One region of the Neisseria animalis genome, then DNA from elsewhere that is predicted to be linked to it. Evidence: predicted binding sites of a transcription regulator. Region 1 holds the regulator's gene; the other holds the start of a gene.
The links. The regulator sigma-54, encoded in region 1, starts transcription at its own class of promoters, with help from an activator protein. The targets are predictions, from matches to a motif close to CTGGCACGCTTCATGCTT.
Positions count from the first base shown of each region.

Region 2: a site for sigma-54 is predicted at 7,775-7,792, ahead of EL111_RS02140 (pilin). Genes of this name have one in related genera too.

Region 1 covers NZ_LR134287.1:323,095-332,571, forward strand. The annotation lists gene EL111_RS01545 (aromatic amino acid transporter) at 113-1,354, shown strand; gene argG (argininosuccinate synthase) at 1,869-3,212, opposite strand; gene EL111_RS01555 (competence/damage-inducible protein A) at 3,456-4,259, shown strand; gene EL111_RS01560 (KdsC family phosphatase) at 4,449-4,985, shown strand; gene lptC (LPS export ABC transporter periplasmic protein LptC) at 4,982-5,563, shown strand; gene lptA (lipopolysaccharide transport periplasmic protein LptA) at 5,544-6,074, shown strand; gene lptB (LPS export ABC transporter ATP-binding protein) at 6,130-6,864, shown strand; gene rpoN (RNA polymerase factor sigma-54) at 7,134-8,489, shown strand; gene hpf (ribosome hibernation-promoting factor, HPF/YfiA family) at 8,544-8,858, shown strand; gene folD (bifunctional methylenetetrahydrofolate dehydrogenase/methenyltetrahydrofolate cyclohydrolase FolD) at 8,987-9,477, opposite strand, start outside.
Region 2 covers NZ_LR134287.1:440,297-449,773, forward strand. The annotation lists gene lspA (signal peptidase II) at 1-189, shown strand, start outside; gene ispH (4-hydroxy-3-methylbut-2-enyl diphosphate reductase) at 282-1,250, shown strand; gene EL111_RS10465 (hypothetical protein) at 1,349-1,522, opposite strand; gene yacG (DNA gyrase inhibitor YacG) at 1,877-2,065, opposite strand; gene coaE (dephospho-CoA kinase) at 2,117-2,737, opposite strand; gene EL111_RS02125 (prepilin peptidase) at 2,770-3,630, opposite strand; gene EL111_RS02130 (type II secretion system F family protein) at 3,632-4,876, opposite strand; gene pilB (type IV-A pilus assembly ATPase PilB) at 4,885-6,564, opposite strand; gene EL111_RS02140 (pilin) at 7,120-7,626, opposite strand; gene EL111_RS02145 (M3 family metallopeptidase) at 8,381-9,477, opposite strand, start outside.

The DNA.
Region 1 (9,477 bases):
GCACAATAAAGGCCGTCTGAAAAACTTGCTGTTTTCAGACGGCTTTTTCTATTCAAACGGGTTGTTTTACGGCATAATAGTTCTTAACAAATTTTAATAAAGGCCGTCTGAAATGTCTGATAAAACTCCGTCGCTGTTCGGCGGCGCCATGATTATTGCCGGTACGGTTATCGGCGCGGGTATGTTTGCCAATCCTACCGCCACTTCGGGGGTGTGGTTTGCCGGTTCGGTTGCGGTATTGCTTTATACTTGGTTTTCCATGCTCTCCAGCGGCCTGATGATTTTGGAAGTGAACACCCATTACCCCCACGGGGCGAGTTTCGACACCATGGTGAAAGACCTGCTCGGGCGCGGCTGGAATGTGGTGAACGGCTTGGCCGTCGCCTTCACCCTTTACCTGCTCACCTATGCCTATATTTTTGTCGGCGGCGATTTGACCGCGCAAGGTTTGGGCAGCCTGACGGGCAGCGAAGTGGGGCTGCCGGCGGGACAATTGGTATTTTTCGGCGTATTGGCAGCCTGCGTGTGGATTTCGACACGCTTGGTCGACCGTTTTACCAGTATTTTAATCGGCGGCATGGTGCTGGCGTTTGTCTGGGCGACCGGCGGGCTGGTTGCCGGCGTGAAACTTCCGGTGCTGTTGGACAGCAATGCCGCCGCCGGTACGGAGTATTGGATTTATGTTGCTGCCGCGCTGCCGGTTTGTCTGGCTTCATTCGGTTTCCACGGCAATGTATCCAGCCTGCTGAAATATTTCGGCGGCAATGCCCCGAAAGTCTCAACGGCCTTGAAAACCGGTACGCTGATTGCATTGGTGATTTATGTTTTGTGGCAGCTGGCGATTCAGGGCAACCTGCCGCGCAATGAGTTTGCGCCGGTCATTGCTGCGGGCGGACAGGTGTCGGTATTGATTGAAACGCTGTCGGCTTTTGTGCCGACGGGCAGCATGGGGGAAATATTGGCGGTTTTCGGCTATATGGCGATTGCTTCTTCTTTTTTGGGGGTAACGCTGGGCTTGTTCGACTATATTGCCGATTTGTTCAAATGGGACGATTCTGCCGCCGGACGCACTAAAACAGCTGCGGTGACTTTCCTGCCGCCGCTGGTGTGCTGCCTGCTGTTTCCGACCGGATTCGTAACGGCCATCGGCTATGTCGGCTTGGCGGCTTCGGTGTGGGCTGCCATTATCCCTGCCATGCTGCTTTACCGTGCGCGCCGGAAATTCGGTGCGGGAAAAGGCTACCGTATCAGCGGCGGTGCATTCCTCATGGTATGGGTATTTGTGTTCGGACTGGCCAACATCGCCGCACAGGTTTTGAGCCAGCTCGAATGGGTGCCGGTATTTAAAGGTTAGCCCGCGTGTCGGGCAGGCAGATAAACAGACGGATTGGTTTGGTCTGTTTGGCGAAAGTTTGGTATTGGATAATACAGGATAAACAAGGCAGTCTGTGCGGCAATACTGTACCGTTCCTGTTTTGAAAGGCGGAAAATATCGCTGTTGCCGTTTTGGTTTGATGCGGCGTTTGCACTTTGCCGTATGATGAGTGCTGCCAACTGCCTGCGGTCTTATTCCGACTTAAATTGAAACAACTACTATAAATATAGTCGAATAAAATAAGAATGAGACAAGGCAGCGAAGCCGCAGACAGTACACATAGTACGGCAAGGCAAAGCAACGCTGTATCATTCTTATTTTAAATGACTATAAATATAAAAAAGCCAAACGGTATGGGCTTGCCGTTTGGTTTTTTTGTGCGGAAACCATGTGTATGAAAAAACATGCCGTCTGCAAATTGCTCCGTATATTTACGGTGTTGTTTTGCAGACGGCATGGTGTGGTCGAATTTTAAACCAAACTTGATATACGGTTATTTTTTATGACCCAGTTGCGGCAATACCGAACCTTCGCCCAGTTGCAGCAGACCGCTTTGCGAATAGATGCCCAATTTGCCGCGGGTATCGACGATGTCGAGGTTACGCATGGTCAGTTGGCCGATGCGGTCAAGCGGGGTAAATGCCGCGTCTTCCACTTTTTCCATGCTCAAACGCTCCGGCTGATAGGTCAGGTTGGGCGATTCGGTGTTCAGAATCGAGTAGTCGTTGCCGCGGCGCAATTCCAGCGTTACTTCGCCGGTAACGGCTTTGGCTACCCAACGTTGTGCGGTTTCGCGCAGCATCAGTGCCTGACTGTCGAACCAGCGGCCTTGGTACAGCAATCTGCCCAAACGTAAGCCGTTGATGCGGTATTGCTCGATGGTGTCTTCATTGTGGATACCGGTCACCAAACGCTCGTAGGCGATGTGGAACAAGGCCATGCCCGGGGCTTCGTAAATGCCGCGCGATTTGGCTTCGATGATGCGGTTTTCAATTTGGTCGCTCATGCCCAAGCCGTGGCGGCCGCCGATGCGGTTGGCTTCGAGGAAGAGTTCTACCGGGTCGGCAAATTCTTTGCCGTTCAAAGCGACGGGTACGCCTTCTTCAAAGCGCACGGTCACTTCTTCCGGTTTCACTTCGACGTTTTCGTCCCAGAAGGCTACGCCCATAATCGGTTTGACGATTTTGATGCCGCTGTTCAGAAATTCCAAATCTTTGGCTTCGTGGGTAGCACCCAGCATATTCGAATCGGTGGAGTAAGCTTTTTCCACCGACATTTTGTAGTTGAAACCGTTGGTAATCAAAAATTCGCTCATTTCGTGGCGGCCGCCCAGTTCGTCGATAAATTGCTGGTCGAGCCACGGTTTGTAGATTTTCAGCGCAGGGTTGGTCAACAGGCCGTAGCGGTAGAAACGCTCGATATCGTTGCCTTTGTAGGTAGAACCGTCGCCCCAGATGTTGACATCGTCTTCCTTCATGGCCGATACCAGCATGGTGCCGGTTACGGCGCGGCCTAAAGGCGTGGTGTTGAAATAAGCGATACCGCCGGTGGCAACGTGAAACGCGCCGCATTGGATGGCAGCGATGCCTTCGTGCGCCAGCTGGCTGCGGCAGTCAATCAGACGCGCCTGTTCCGCGCCGTACTCCATGGCTTTTTTCGGAATCGCGTTGTAATCGTCTTCGTCGGGCTGGCCGAGGTTGGCGGTGTAGGCATAGGGCAGCGCGCCTTTGAGTTTCATCCACAACAGCGCGGCGGAAGTATCCAAGCCGCCGGAGAAGGCGATGCCGACTTTTTGGCCGACAGGCAGATTTTGCAGAATGGTATGGTTTTGGCTCATGGGGAATCCTTGGCAAATCGCAGTCTGCCGCCGTTGCCGCACAGGCGGGAACAGCGGGAATCCGGCGATTTTCAGTCGGGTGGGCAAATCCTCAAGCGAATGAGGGCAATAGTAAAAGAGTTATTATAATGAAACCGTTGACAATCCGCTAGGTTGGTAGGATAAAGAAGAGGTTCGGACAGTCGGAGCGGGTGGGTTTCCCGACCATACTTTGTTTTGCAGACGGCCTTAGAAAGAAAAAACATGAATACGGCATTCAATCTCATTATTATTGGTGATGAAATCCTGCACGGTACGCGCACGGACAAACATTTTGCGTTTTTCAAATCGATGCTGGAGCAGCACGGCCTCAAGCTCAATCAGGTACAGTATCTGCCTGATGAACCCGATTTGCTGACCAAGCAACTGCACCGCAGTTTTGCAGACGGCCTGCCGACTTTTGTAACAGGCGGTATCGGCGCAACGCCGGACGATCACACGCGGCAGGCGGCGGCAGAGGCTTTGGGTGTGCCGCTGGTGCGCCATGCGGAAGCGGCTGAAATCATCGACGGCGTTACCTTGGGGCGCGGCGAGGGGTTGGATTCTGCCGAACACCGCCGGCGGCTGATGATGGCGGATTTTCCCGAAGGGGCGGCGCTGATACCTAATCCGTTTAATAAGATTGCCGGTTTTTCGGTTCGGGAGCATTATTTCTTGCCCGGTTTTCCGGTGATGGCGCACCCGATGGCGCAATGGGTGTTGGATACTTATTATGCCGACCGCTTCCATCAAACCGCGCGCGGCAGCCGCCATGTATATGTGTTCCGCCAGCCCGAATCGCGGATTGCGCCGCTGATGCAGTGGGTGGAGGAGCATTATCCCGAAATCCGCTCGTTCAGTCTGCCGAGCGTGGGTTGGACGAATGCAGACGGCCAAACCGTTGCGCCGCATATTGAGTTTGGTATCAAAGCCGAGGGTGCGGCGGTGGCGCAGTTGGACGGGGCATGGGAAGCCTTACTGGAAAAGCTGCATGACTTGGGTGCGGAATGGAAAGACAGGGCGGAATAAGGCCGCTGTTTGCCGCCGTCTTTCCCGATGTGCCGACTATTTTTACATTTTCAGACGGCTGTTGCGTACGAACATGATAAAATGCCGTCTGCAAAAGTCTGCCGTCCGTATCTGCCGAACAGTATTTTGCAGACGGCCTTGATGTGTGATTCGTGGCCGCGGCAGGCTGAAATTGATTCAGGATATGTTATGCAAACCCTTACGCCGGAATTGCGCGCGCGCGCCGAAAAAATCAAACTGCTGGTTCTCGATGTGGACGGGGTGCTGACCGACGGCCGTATCTATATCCGCGACAACGGCGAAGAAGTCAAATCCTTTCACACGCTGGACGGGCACGGCTTGAAAATGTTGCAGGCAAGCGGTGTACAGACGGCCATCATTACCGGCAGGGACGCGCCGTCTGTTGGGCTGCGTGTGCAGCAGCTCGGCATCAATTATTATTTCAAAGGCATACACAACAAACGCGCCGCCTATGCCGAATTGCGCGCGCAAGCGGGTGTGGCGGAACACGAATGTGCCTTTGTCGGCGATGATGTAGTGGATTTGCCGGTAATGGTGCGCTGCGGACTGCCTGTTGCCGTACCCGAAGCACATTGGTTTACATTGCAGCACGCGGCTTATGTAACCAACCGTCCGGCAGGCAAGGGCGCGGTGCGCGAAGTGTGCGATCTGATTATGCAGGCACAAGGAACGCTTGAGCTTGCTTTGCAAGAGTATGTGAAATGAAAATACGTTGGCGGTACGGCATAGCGTTTCCACTGGTGCTGGCGGTGGCCTTGGGCGGTTTGTCCGCATGGCTGGGGCGCATCAGTGAAATCCAAACCGAAGAAGTCAAACTCAATCCCGATGAGCCGCAATATGCCATGCAGGTTATTGACGGCAGGCATTTTGACGAACAAGGCCGTCTGAAAGAGCACCTGACTGCCGAAACCGCATGGCAGCTTCCCGAAAGCAAAGAAGTACATTTCGGTATGCCCAAGCTGCTGGTCTATGCAGACGGCAAGCTGCTGTATCAGGTAGACAGCCGTTTGGCGGCATACCATACCGACAGCAAACAGGTATGGTTCGAGCAGGATGTGGTGATGAATAAAACCGCCGAAGCCGACCGCCCCGCAGGAGTGGTGAAAACCGACAAGCTGCACGTCGATACCGAAACCCGCTTTGCCAGCACCAAATCGCCCGTTGAGTTTGAATACGGCCGGTCGCACGGTTCGTCCGTGGGCATGACTTACGATTACGAAAAAGGTCTGCTGACCTTACCTTCACGAGTGAAAGCAACGATTTATGATGTCAAAAATCTATAAAGCCGCCGCATTGGTTTTGATTTCCGCCGCCGCGCCCGCGTTTGCCCTGCAAAGCGACAGCCGGCAGCCGATTCAGATTGAAGCCGACCAAGGTATGCTGGACCAAGCCAACCAAACCACTACTTTCAGCGGCAACGTCATCATCAGACAGGGAACCATCAACATCAATGCCGACAGCGTAACCGTTGCCCGCGACGGAAAGGGCAACCAAATCATGCAGGCAAAAGGTTCGCCTGTGCGGTTCAGTCAGACATTGGACGATAACAAAGGTGTCGTCAAAGGACGCGGCAGCCGTGTGGACTACACCTCTGCTAACGGCGTGGTCGTGCTGACCGGCAGTGCGCGGGTCGAGCGCGGCGGTGATGTTGCCGAAGGTTCGGTAATTACTTACAACACCCACAGCGAAGTCTATACCATTGCCGGTCCGTCTAAAACGGGCGGTACGAAATCCGCCGCCAAATCCGGCCGCGTGAGTGTGGTGATTCAGCCAAGCAGCGTCGGCAAGCAATAGGCTGTCTGTAAAACGGCAACGCGCCCTTCCAAACGAAATACGGAAAAGCCTCATCATGACTGTTCAAACCAGCCGCCTTGTCGCGCAAAATCTGCAAAAAAGTTTCAAAAAACGCCAAGTCGTCAAAAACTTCTCGCTTGAAATCGAGAGTGGGGAAGTCATCGGCTTGCTCGGGCCGAACGGCGCAGGTAAAACCACCAGCTTTTACATGATTGTCGGGTTGATTGCTGCCGATGCGGGCAGTGTAACCTTGGACGGCAAGGAGTTGCGCCATCTGCCGATACACGAGCGCGCCCGTTTGGGGGTCGGTTATCTGCCGCAGGAAGCATCGATTTTCCGCAAGATGACGGTGGAGCAGAATATCCGTGCCATTCTGGAAATCTGCACGGAAGATAAAAGCAAAATCGGCGAAGAATTGGAAAAACTGCTTGCCGATCTCAATATTGAGCGTTTGCGCCATAATCCCGCTCCCTCGCTTTCGGGCGGCGAACGGCGGCGGGTTGAAATCGCCCGTGTGTTGGCGATGAAGCCGCGTTTTATCTTGCTGGACGAGCCGTTTGCCGGTGTCGATCCGATTGCGGTGATTGATATTCAGAAAATCATCGAATTTCTCAAATCGCGCGGTATCGGCGTGCTGATTACCGACCACAACGTGCGCGAAACCTTGAGCATTTGCGACCGTGCCTACATCATCAGCGACGGTACGGTACTGGCTTCGGGCAAGCCGCAGGACTTGGTGGAAAACGAACAAGTGCGCTCTGTTTATTTGGGCGAGAACTTCAAATACTGATTACAACAGTTTGCTCCGGCTGCGTTGCCGAAAAAAGCAGAAATATGCAGACGGCATAGTAAGAGCGGTGTCGCACATTATCGCACCGGGGCAGTCGAAACCTTGCGGATTGCCGTAATGCCGTCTGCAAAACAGCCGTTTTCTCCAATCATTGTTTTATTGTCGGTTCACGCAAAACAAGACAAGGCCGCAGGAAGTACGGTAAGGTGCGGTAACGCTGTATCGTTTGGTGTGCAACGACTGTATTTTTAAACTCCCATCATGTAGCCATGAATCCCCATTTCGGTTTACAACTCAAACAAACCCAGCAGCTGAACCAGAATTTGCAGCAGGCATTGCGTGTGTTGCAGCTGTCGAGTATTGACCTTGAGCGCGAAGTGGAAGACTGGCTTCAGGAAAATCCTTTGCTGGAGCGTGAAGAGGGGGAGACCGCGCCCGAAGCGGATTGGGGCAAACTTACCGCGTCAAGGGGCGCAGGCCGTCTGCATTCCGAAGATTTTGAAGACGAATGGCTGAATATTGCCGGCGAGGAAGACTTTTACGGCTATCTGCACGCTCAAGTATGCGAACACCCCTTATCCGAGCGGGAAGCCGGTTTGGTGCATATCCTGATTGATTTTCTGGACGAACAGGGCTATCTGACCGAACAGGCCGCCGATATTATCGAACATACCCCGCTGGACTGGATGCTTGATGAAGAAGATGTTCATCAGGCCGTAGATGCTTTGCAGGCTTTCGATCCGCCCGGCGTGGCCGCTTCGGGGTTAACCGAGTCGCTGATGTTGCAACTGATGCGGTTGCCTGCCTCGCCGGAACGCCGTCTTGCCGCCCGTCTGGTTCAAAATCATTTCAGCGAATTGGGTAAAAACCGTGCCCAAAATATCAAGCGTTTCCGCAAACTGTTTCCGCAAGCGGACAGCAGTACCATTCAGACGGCTTTGGATTTGATTGCTTCGCTGCGTCCTTATCCTGCTTACGGTTTTGCCGTGCAGGAGCCGACTGCCTATATCAGACCCGATGTTTGGGTAAAAGAAGACAAAGACGGCTGGAAAGTGGTCAGCAATGAAGCCGCATGGCCGAGAATCAGGCTGAATCAGGAATATTGCGACCTGTTTAAAGATACCGACGATGTCTCGCCCGAATGGAAAGAAAAGCTGAACGAGGCGCGCCAGAAGGTCAACAGCCTGCTGTTGCGCGAAAGTACCGTAGTGCGTTTGGCAGAGTATATTGTTGAACGCCAGCAGGATTTTTTCATGTTTGGCGAAATCGGCATGACTCCGCTGCTGCTCAAAGATGCCGCCGCAGAATTGGGCGTGGCGGAAAGTACCGTTTCCCGCGCCGCCAACCAAAAATATTTAGCTTGCCCGCGCGGATTATTTGCGTTACGCTATTTCTTCACACAGGCAGTCAATGCCGATGCGGACGGCGAAGGAGTCAGCCAAGAAGCCGTGAAAGCCATTATCGTGCAGTTGGTGGAAAATGAAAACGGCAGCAAGCCTTATTCCGATGAGGCATTGGCGCAACTGCTCAAACAGCAGGGCATTTCCATCGCCCGCCGCACGGTTGCCAAATACCGAGAATTGTTGGATATTCCGCCCGCGCATAAGCGCAAAGCAGGCGGATAGCGATAAGCGTTTCCCGTCCGTTTTACGGATTTACCCAAACGAAGGAGCTGTATCATGAACCTGAAAATTACCGGTTTGAATTTCGATGTTACCGATGCCATCAAAAACTATGTTGGCGACAAATTGGAACGCATCAACCGCCATGCTGCCAACGTAATTTCCGTAACGGTTACGCTCTCTGTGGAAAAAATCAACCAAAAGGCCGAAGCGGATTTACATCTTGCCGGTAAGGATTTGCACGTTGAAGCGGTGGAGCAGGATATGTATGCCGCGATTGACGTATTGATGGACAAACTCGACCGCGCGGTGTTGAAACACAAAGAAAAAAGCGGCGATGTCCGCACCGCCCGCCCGAACGTAACGGAATAACAAAACCGTTTGCCGGCCGGCTGCCCCGAAATGAGCGGAACAGCCGGTCGGAACCCATAAAAGGCCGTCTGCAAAATACCGATGTGGTTTTGCAGACGGCCTTTGGTATGAATATCGGCTAAAACCGTTTAATCATGCAGTTCTGCCGCGTGTAAAGTATTTTCCAGCAATGTGGCAATCGTCATCGGGCCGACTCCGCCGGGAACGGGGGTAATCATGCCGGCACGTTCTTTGGCAACATCAAACTCCACATCTCCGCACAGGCTGCCATCTGCCAAGCGGTTGATGCCGACATCGATTACGATTGCGCCGGGCTTGATCCATTCGCCTTTGACAAAGTTCGGAATGCCGACGCCGACCACCAAAATATCGGCCTGTGCGACTTCTTCCGCCAAGTTTTGCGTGGCGCTGTGGCAGACAGTTACCGTAGCGCGGGAGAGCAGCAGCTCGAGGGCTTGGGGTCTGCCGACAATATTCGATGCGCCGACAACAACGGCTTTTTTGCCTTTGGGGTCGACTCCGTAAGACTCCAGCAGCGTCATCACGCCTTTGGGCGTGCAGGGGCGCATCAGCGGCATTTTGACCACCAAACGGCCGACATTGTAAGGGTGGAAGCCGT
Region 2 (9,477 bases), 120 kb from region 1:
GGCGGAGCAATCGGGAATGTCATCGACCGTTTGGCTTATGGCCATGTGGTTGATTTTTTACTGTTTTACTGGCAGGATTGGTATTATCCTGCGTTTAATGTCGCCGACAGCTTTATCTGTGTCGGTGCGGTACTGCTGGTGCTTGACGGCTTGACCAACAAGAAAAAAGAACCGGAAAAGGCCGTCTGAATATTTGAGATTAAGATGGTTCGCAATTTGCAGACGGCATACGCGGTCTGCTGCCGTCTGCAACACACACCAACTGAAAAGAACAGCCCATCATGAACGAGAAAACCATTGTCCTTGCCAATCCGCGCGGCTTTTGCGCCGGTGTCGATCGCGCCATCAGTATTGTAGAACGCGCCTTGGAAGAATTTGGCGCGCCGATTTATGTGCGCCATGAAGTCGTACACAATAAATTTGTGGTGGACAACCTGCGCGATAAAGGCGCGGTGTTTATCGAGGAATTGTCGGAAGTGCCGGAAGGTGCGACGCTGGTGTATTCGGCACACGGCGTTTCCAAAGCGGTACAGCAGGAGGCGGCGGATCGCGGTTTCCGTGTGTTTGATGCAACGTGTCCGCTGGTAACGAAAGTGCATAAGGAAGTGGCGCGTTTGGACGAGCAGGGCTACCAAATCATTATGATCGGGCATAAGGGTCATGTGGAAGTAGAAGGCACGATGGGTCAGCTTCCGCCCGGCAAAATGCTGTTGGTGGAAGTGGTCGGGGACGTGGCGGCTTTGGAAGTTGCCGATCCCGACAAGCTCGCTTATGTCAGCCAGACAACTTTATCGGTTGACGAAACCAAAGACATTATCGAAGCCCTGAACGCGCGCTTCCCGAATATCCGCAATCCGCATAAGGAAGACATCTGCTATGCAACGACAAACCGCCAAAAAGCGGTGAAAGAGCTGGCGGAAGAATGCGATATTGTGATTGTGGTCGGGTCGCCCAATTCTTCCAACAGCAACCGCTTGCGCGAAGTGGCCGCGCATTTGGGTGTCGATGCCTATATGGTCGATAATGCTTCGTATCTGGAAAAATCTTGGTTTGAGGGCAAGCAGAAAGTCGGCGTTACCGCCGGAGCTTCCGCGCCGGAAGTATTGGTCAAAGAAGTGTTGCAGACGATTCAGGGCTGGGGGCACGAAACCGTACGCGAAGGCGAAGGGGCGGAAGAAAGTATTGTGTTTGTATTGCCGAAAGCATTGCGCCGCGAGGGTGAAAACAAGCAGGAATTGAACAAAGGCTGAGGTTTTTTCAATAGCAAAAGGCCGTCTGAAGATTGGATTACCCGGTGTAATCCAATCTCCCATGTTTCCATTTTCTTAAGACATCGGAAAAGCGGTCATCATCTCGATACCGCAGCCTGCTCGAGAAGGCGGCCGAGTGTGTGTGCAAGTGATTTCGAGCCTTGCCCGATGTCTTCATCTCTTTTTTTCTCCATCAGTTTTTTGATTTCTTTTTCGTTACCGGTTCGGTACGGCTGCCAATATCCTTCTCTCACATCGTTAATATCTCTCAAAACAATCCATCAATACTCTTGATTGCGTCGGCTTGTCAAAACTATAGTCATTTAAAATAAGAATGATACGGCGTTGCTTTGCCTTGCCGTACTATGTGTACTGTCTGCGGCTTTGCTGCCTTGTCTCATTCTTATTTTATTCGACTATAATTCTCTGTACTCTCTGATGATATGGTCAGGATTGGCCGGAAAATCAGGCGAAAAGCATAAAAAGCGCGTTTCAGGCCGTCTGCAAATCAAGCTGCAATCTTACACATCGCCTGTGAAAGCCTGCTTAAAACAGCCTTTCACAGCCTTGAAGTTTTTTCATTCGGATAAGAAGTGTTTTGACAGTAAACCCGATTGCAGGGTGTATTACTTCACTTCATTGTTCCACTCCGACAGCGGTTCTTCTTCTGCCGCCACGGTGTAACGCTCCTGCGCCCATTCGCCCAAATCAATCAGCTTGCAGCGTTTGCTGCAAAACGGACGGTAGGGGTGTTCGTCCGTCCATGCGACGTTTTGGCGGCAGGTGGGGCATTTGACGGTAAGGGTCGGGTTCATCATCACTACCTTTCAAAATGCAGACGGCCTATCATGAGGCCGTCTGTAAAATCAGCGGATACGGCAGCCGGCCGTTTGTTTCAAGTGGCGGTAAAAGTGGTGCAGCCGTTGTATTTTCTGCGCCAAATCCGCCGTACTGCCTTCGTTGCACAAAATGTCGTCGGCGTGCAGCAGGCGTTGCCTCCTCGGCGCTTGGTTGGCAATAATGCGGCGGATTTCGGCCTCTTTCAAACCGCTGCGCGACTGTACGCGGCGGATTTGTGTGTCCTCGGAAACATCGATTACCAGTATGCGGTGTACCAATGCCCGAAACAGGGGCTGCTCGATCAGGAGCGGTATGTCGAGGATTCCGTAAACAGCGCGGGAGCAGGTTTGCAGACGGCATATTTCCGACAAAATCAGCGGAAACATGATGTCTTCAAGCTGTTTTTTGGCTTCGGGCCGTCTGAAAACCAAGTCGCGCAAGGCGGTGCGGTTCAGGCTGCCGTTCTCGCAGAATACCGCTTCGCCAAACAGGCGGCGGATTTCCGGCAATGCTGCGCCGCCGTCTGCAGTCAGGCTGCGGCTGACGGCATCGGCATCAATGTGCGGCACACCCAGTTTGGCAAATTCGGCGGCAGCTTGGGATTTGCCGCTGCCGATTCCGCCGGTTAGTCCTATCCATACGGTCATATCCGCCGTCCTTTATGATATGGGAAGAATGGCTACAACCCCGAGGCATTCAGCCACCAGTCGGTAAGCTGTTGCAGCGGTTCGTAGGCAATGAAGATAATCCAGCCAGCCAATGCCAGACTGGGGCCGAAGGCGAAAGCCTGCCCTTTGGCGGTTTTCGTTAACACCGCGCCCATAATGCCGATGAGCGAGGCGGCAAACACCAACACGGGCAATACGCCGACCCCCAGCCATGCGCCCAATGCGGCGAGCAGTTTGAAATCGCCGTTGCCCATACCGGTTTGGCCGGTCAGCAATCTGTATGCGGCGCAGAGCAACCACAGGCAGGCATAGCCGCATACAGCACCGAGTACCGCGGATTGCAGCGCTACCATGCCGTCTGCAAAATTAAACAGCAGCCCCAGCCAAACCAGCGGCAGGGTAAGCGAATCGGGCAGATAGTGCGTATCGGCATCAATGAAGGCCAGTGCAATGAGAAAAGCGGTGAATACCCAGCCGCCGAGCGTAATCCAGCTTGCTCCGTATTGCCATGCTACGACGGCAAACGCCGCAGCGGTCAGCAGTTCGACCAGCGGATAGCGGAGGGAGATGTGCGTACGGCATAGGCTGCATTTGCCACCGAGCAGCAGATAGCTGATGACGGGAATATTGTGCCGTGCTTTGATTTTTTCTCCGCATTCGGGGCAATGCGAATCCGGCTTCATCAGATTAAACGGCTGCTGCTCTTTTGCAGACGGCTTCAGGCCGAGATGCTCTTTGGCAAACAGCGTCCAATCGCGCTCCATCATGATGGGTATGCGGTGGATAACCACGTTTAAAAAGCTGCCAAACAGCAGACCGAGCAGGGCGGCGGCAGGTACGATAAACGGCGTATAGATATCGAATGTCCACATATCAGCCTACCGCCTTGCCCAAATTCAATAAGGGCAGATACATGGCAATCAGCAGGATACCGACGGTTACGCCGATGACAATCATGATAATCGGTTCAATCAGGGCGGAAAGCCGTGAAATCAGATTGTCCACTTCGTCTTCATAAAATTCGGCGGCTTTGTTGAGCATATCGTCCAACGCGCCGGATTCTTCCCCGACCGCCGCCATTTGCACCACCATATTGGGAAACATATTGGTTGGCTGCATACTGGAAGCCAGCGACAAGCCTTGTGTTACCTGCGCCCGAATATCGAGGGTGGCTTCTTCGTACAGCAGATTGCCCGAAGCGGCGGCAACCGAGTCCAAAACCTCTACCAGCGGCACGCCGGCGGCAAAGAGCGTCGATAAAGTACGCGACCAGCGGGCGATGGCGGCTTTGCGGACAATGCTGCCGAACAGTGGTGTCCGCAGCAGCAAGGCATCGGTGCGCTTTTGCAGGCTGTATGATTTTTCATGCAGACGGTACAGCGACACGCCGGCAACAATGGTCGCAACCAGCAGCAGCCAACCGTATTCGACCACAAAATCGGAAAGGTTGATGGCATATTGCGTCAACAGCGGCAGTTGCGCGCCCATATTGGTATAGATTTCTTTGAAAGCAGGCAATACGAAGCGCATCATGACAAACACCAAGCCTGACGACACCACCAGAATCGCCATCGGGTAAATCATCATGGTTTTAATTTTTCTTTTGACGGCCAGCGTTTTTTCACGATAAGTTGCCAGCTTGTCGAGCAGCGTTTCCAATACGCCGCCGGTTTCACCTGCTGCAACCAGATTACAGTAAAAACGGTCGAAATATTTCGGATATTTGCCAAACGATACGGCAAGAGAGCTGCCCTGTTCCACATCGGTGCGGATACCGGTCAGCATTTGCGTGACCGCAGGGTTGGAGTGGCCGCGTGCGATGATGTCGAATGCTTGGAGCAGCGGCAGCCCCGCTTTCATCATGGTGGCTAGTTGGCGGGTAAAAACCGTAATGTCTTCTTGCGTAATCTTGCGTGTGCGGACGGTTTTTACCTTGTCGATACGCAAAGGGCGGATACCGCGTCGTTGCAGCTTTTTGCGGGCTTCCTCTTCATCTGCCGCCACAACTTCGCCGCGGACAAGACGGTCGGTATAAATATTTTTGCCTTCAAAGGCAAAGCGGCGGTCTTTTCCGCCCATGCTGAAAAAAGCAGCAAGTGTTTTATGGGAGCGGGACATGGCAAACCTCAATCATTGGTACGGGCGGTTACTTCTTCCAGCGAAGTCAGCCCCCTCATGACTTTCAGCAAACCGGCGCGGCGCAAGTCTACTATGCCTTCCTGATAAGCCAGATTGGTGATGTCCACTTCCGTGCCGTTATCCATGATGACATGCTGCATTTCCTTGCTGACCGGCATGACTTCATATACGCCGATACGCCCTTTGAAACCACTGCCGCGGCAGGATTCGCAACCGGCAGGGCGGTACAGCGTCCACGGCTGCTGCAAGTCTTCATCGGTAAATCCGGCCTGCTTCAATACGGTATTAGGCGGACGGGCAACGGCTTTTTTACAGTGCGGGCATAAGCAGCGCAGCAGGCGTTGCGCCACAATCAGGCTGATGGAGCTGGCGATGTTGAACGGGGCAACGCCCATATTCAGCAGCCTCGACAAAGTGGCGGGCGCATTGTTGGTATGGAGGGTGGAAAACACCATGTGGCCGGTTTGCGCGGCTTTGATGGCGATGTCGGCAGTTTCCAAATCGCGGATTTCCCCTACCATGATGATGTCGGGGTCTTGGCGAAGGAAAGCGCGCAGCGCGGAGGCGAACGTCAGTCCTTGTTTGTCGTTGACATTGACTTGATTGATGCCGGGCAGGTTGATTTCTGCCGGATCTTCAGCCGTGGCGATATTGACTTTCTCCGTATTCAGAATGTTCAGGCAGGTATAAAGCGATACGGTTTTGCCGGAACCGGTCGGGCCGGTAACCAGCACCATGCCGTAAGGACGGCCGATGGCATCGAGCAGCATATCTTTTTGAAACGGCTCCAAGCCCAAGGTATCGATATTCAAATCGCCCAAATCGGAATTTAAAATCCGCATCACGACTTTTTCGCCAAACAGCGTTGGCAAAGTGCTGACACGGAAGTCTATCGGACGGCCGTTTTTTTCAAAAGCAATTTGGATACGGCCGTCTTGCGGGACACGTTTTTCAGCAATATCCAAATGCGCCATGACTTTGATTCGTGAAGCAAGCTGGCCGCGCACGGCAACAGGCGGCTGCACCACTTCGCGCAGTTGGCCGTCCACGCGGAAACGTACTCTGGCGATGTGTTCGTAAAATTCAAAATGAATATCCGATGCGCCCGCCTGAATGGCGTCGGATAAGGTTTTATGGATAAAGCGCGGAATCGGGCCGTCTTCGGCCTCTTCGTTGTCGATGTATAAAATCTGTGTGCCGCGAACCGTTTCCTGTTCGTGGCGGATTTCTTGCAAAATGCTGGTCGAACGCTGCCCCAGCCATTCCAATAAGGCGGATAACTGGTCATCGCGCACGATAACCAAATCCATTGTTTCGCCGGCGGCAAACGCCATTTTTTGGAAATCCTGAATGCGCGTAGGATCGGAAACCGCCAGATAAACCGTGTGTCCGCGCCGAAACAGCGGTACGCAGCGGTTTTTCAACATTTGCTCTTCGGTAATGATGTCGGTCAGGATATGGGTGCGCGGAACGTGCTGCAAGTCGAGCAGCGGGTAATTGAACGTGGCGGCAAGCATTTCTCCCAGCGCGCGCGGTGTGATGATGCCGTCTGCAAAAAGCATGGGCAGTACCGCTCTGCCCGATTGTGCGGCGGCTGTGTAGTATCCGATACGCTCTTCGGTTAGGACGTGATGCTGGGAAAGCACGCGCAATAATCCGACGCTCATGATGTAATCCGTTTCTGTTGGGCGTTGTGGGAGGGCAGGGCGTTGGCTACGGAGGCAGGCTCTGTTTGTCTGCCGTTCTGCTTGGTTTGGGTATGAAAAAATCAGTATGGTTAATCCAATCCCTTATGTGTCGGTCGGGCAGCGTACTGGCCGTTTGCTGCATAAGGGATTATCCGTCTTTCAAAATATAGTCATTTAAAATAAGAATGATACAGCGTTGCTTTGCCTTGCCGTACTATGTGTACTGTCTGCGGCTTCGCTGCCTTGTCTCATTCTTATTTTATTCGACTATAAAGTGGCCACAGTATTGAGGCCTGTCTTTAAGTTTGCTGACGGTTATGTCTCATTATAGTGGAAATCTTGAAAATTCCCTATAAGGTTGCGGTGGTGCGGAGCGGTAAAATAAGGTCGGGCGGGTAAACGGTTGAGCCGTGTTTTACTGCCTGCAAATGCAGCAAAGGCCGTCTGAAATTCAGACGGCCTTTGCCGGTTTTCCACGTAATCGTGTTTGCTTTTGTTATAGGGTACTGCTAAACAGAAATCGGTTGCCGCTTGTTAAGGAGCGGGTGTTGTGGCGGTATTTTCGCCGGTTGAGCGACAGGCAGATGGCAGGAATTTTTCGTTTACGCCATCGGTTGCGCCCGGGGTACATTTCCAAGTGAATGCGCCGTCTCGGGAAGTTGCGCCGCTTTCAGTTGTGGTAGTGGCGGGAGCATTGGGAGTAAGCTCTAAAGTTTTGCCGCGAATGTCAACATTGATGTTGCTGTTTTTCATGGTGGCGGTAATGGTACCGTTTGTGCCGACTTTTACCGAGGCAACGTATTGCCCTTCGATGTTTTCGGCAATCCCTGCTTCGGAATTGCTGGTCGGCCATTCGCCTTTATCCGAATAATATTCGACTACCGACGATTTTTGCGCCTCCAAGAGAGACAGCGCTTCGGATACTTGGGCGCGGCCGGTGTAGTCTTGGTAGGCGGGCAGGGCGATGACGGTCAGAACGCCGACAATGGCGATGGCAATCATCAGCTCGATAATGGTAAAGCCCTTTTGGACAGCTTTCATGTGATACTCCGTTGGGTGCGCTTATTGGTTTTTAAAAAATAATCCGTAATGCGTTTGGCGCGTTTTAGTGAGTTAAGACTCTTTTAGAAGGAATATACAGCTTCCGACACGGGCTATCCGTTTTAACCTTATCGGACACTGTACATATAAGAAATTATCGTGCCAAAGTTCTGGTATGTGAAAAATATTTTTATAACTACTTGTTTTTAATAATAAAAAAATCGTTTTTTTTTTTTTGAGTGGCGGCGGGCATCGGCCCGGGTAAACAGTTGTCAGATTGTGACAAAAATTGTCGCTTGTTTGAAAATGTGTCAAAAACCGGCAGTATGGTTGTTTAAAATAAAAATAATACTGCGTTGCCGCGCTTTGTCGCACTCATCTACGGTCTGCGGCTTTGCAGGCTGGCGGCATGATGATTTTTATCGACCATGATGTTTTGCAGACGGCCTAATCGGTTTTTGTATGGCTTGAGTTTAATTTACCTGATTGGGTTTTTCAATAGCTTTGATAATGAAACTCGGTTTGCTGTTTTACTATGGATAAAGCTGCTGTTGTTTGGGAAGCATAATCTGTGCCAAATGTGTTTGAAAGCAAAAAAAGGCCGTCTGCAAATGGAAACCCGATTTTGCAGACGGCCTTTTATAGTCGAATAAAATAAGAATGAGACAAGGCAGCGAAGCCGCAGACAGTACACATAGTACGGCAAGGCAAAGCAACGCTGTATCATTCTTATTTTAAATGACTATATTTCACGTTATGCGGCTTCGCCGTCGAAACCGCTGTGTCGCAATAATGCGTCTATGCTCGGCTCGCGGCCGCGGAAAGCCTGAAACGATTCCGCCGCGCTGCGCGAACCGCCCACGGCCAGAATTTCGCGCCAGAACTGTTTGCCGGTGGCACGCAAATCGTCGCTTTCTTCAAAGGCGGCATAAGCATCGGCACTCAGCACTTCCGCCCATGCGTAGCTGTAATAGCCTGCGGAATAGCCGCCTGCGAAGATGTGGCCGAAGCTCTGGGCGAAGCGGTTGTATTCCGGCGGCTGAACCACGGCAACTTCTTGGCGCACGCGCTGCAACACCTCCGCCCAATTTTGCAGACGGCCTGCATCGGTTTCGCTGTGAATCAGCATGTCAAAAAGTGCGAATTCCATTTGGCGCACGAGGAACATGCCGCGTTGGAAGTTTTTCGCCGCCAGCATTTTGTCGAACAATTCGCGCGGTAAGGCCGCGCCGTCGTCTTCATGGGCAGACATTTCGGCGAGTACGCCGTATTCCCAGACGAAGTTTTCCATAAACTGGCTCGGCAGCTCGACCGCATCCCATTCCACGCCGTTGATGCCGGATACGCCGAGCTCTTCCACTTGCGTGAGCAGGTGGTGCAGGCCGTGGCCGGTTTCGTGGAAGAGGGTCAGGATTTCGTCGTGGCTCAAACGTGCTTCCCTGCCGCCGACGGGCGGGGTGAAATTGCATACCAGATAGGCTGTCGGCGTTTGGATTTGGCCGGCTTTCGCGCCGTCTGCAAAACGGCGGCGGCCTTTGTAGTCGTTCATCCATGCGCCGCCGCGTTTGCCTTCGCGGGCGTAGAGGTCCATATACACGCCGCCGATAATCGCGCCGCCGTTTTCCAATTCGAAATAACGCACGTCTTTATGCCAGACCGGTACGTTTTTTTCGATGAAGTTGACACCGTACAAACGGTTGATTTGGGCAAACAGGCCGGACAGGACGCGGCTGACGGGGAAGTATTTTTTGACTTCGGTTTCGCTGAAGGCATATTTGGCTTGGCGCAGCTTTTCGCCGGCATAGGTCAAATCCCACGGCTGCGGGTCGTCCAAGCCCAAGTGTTCGGCGG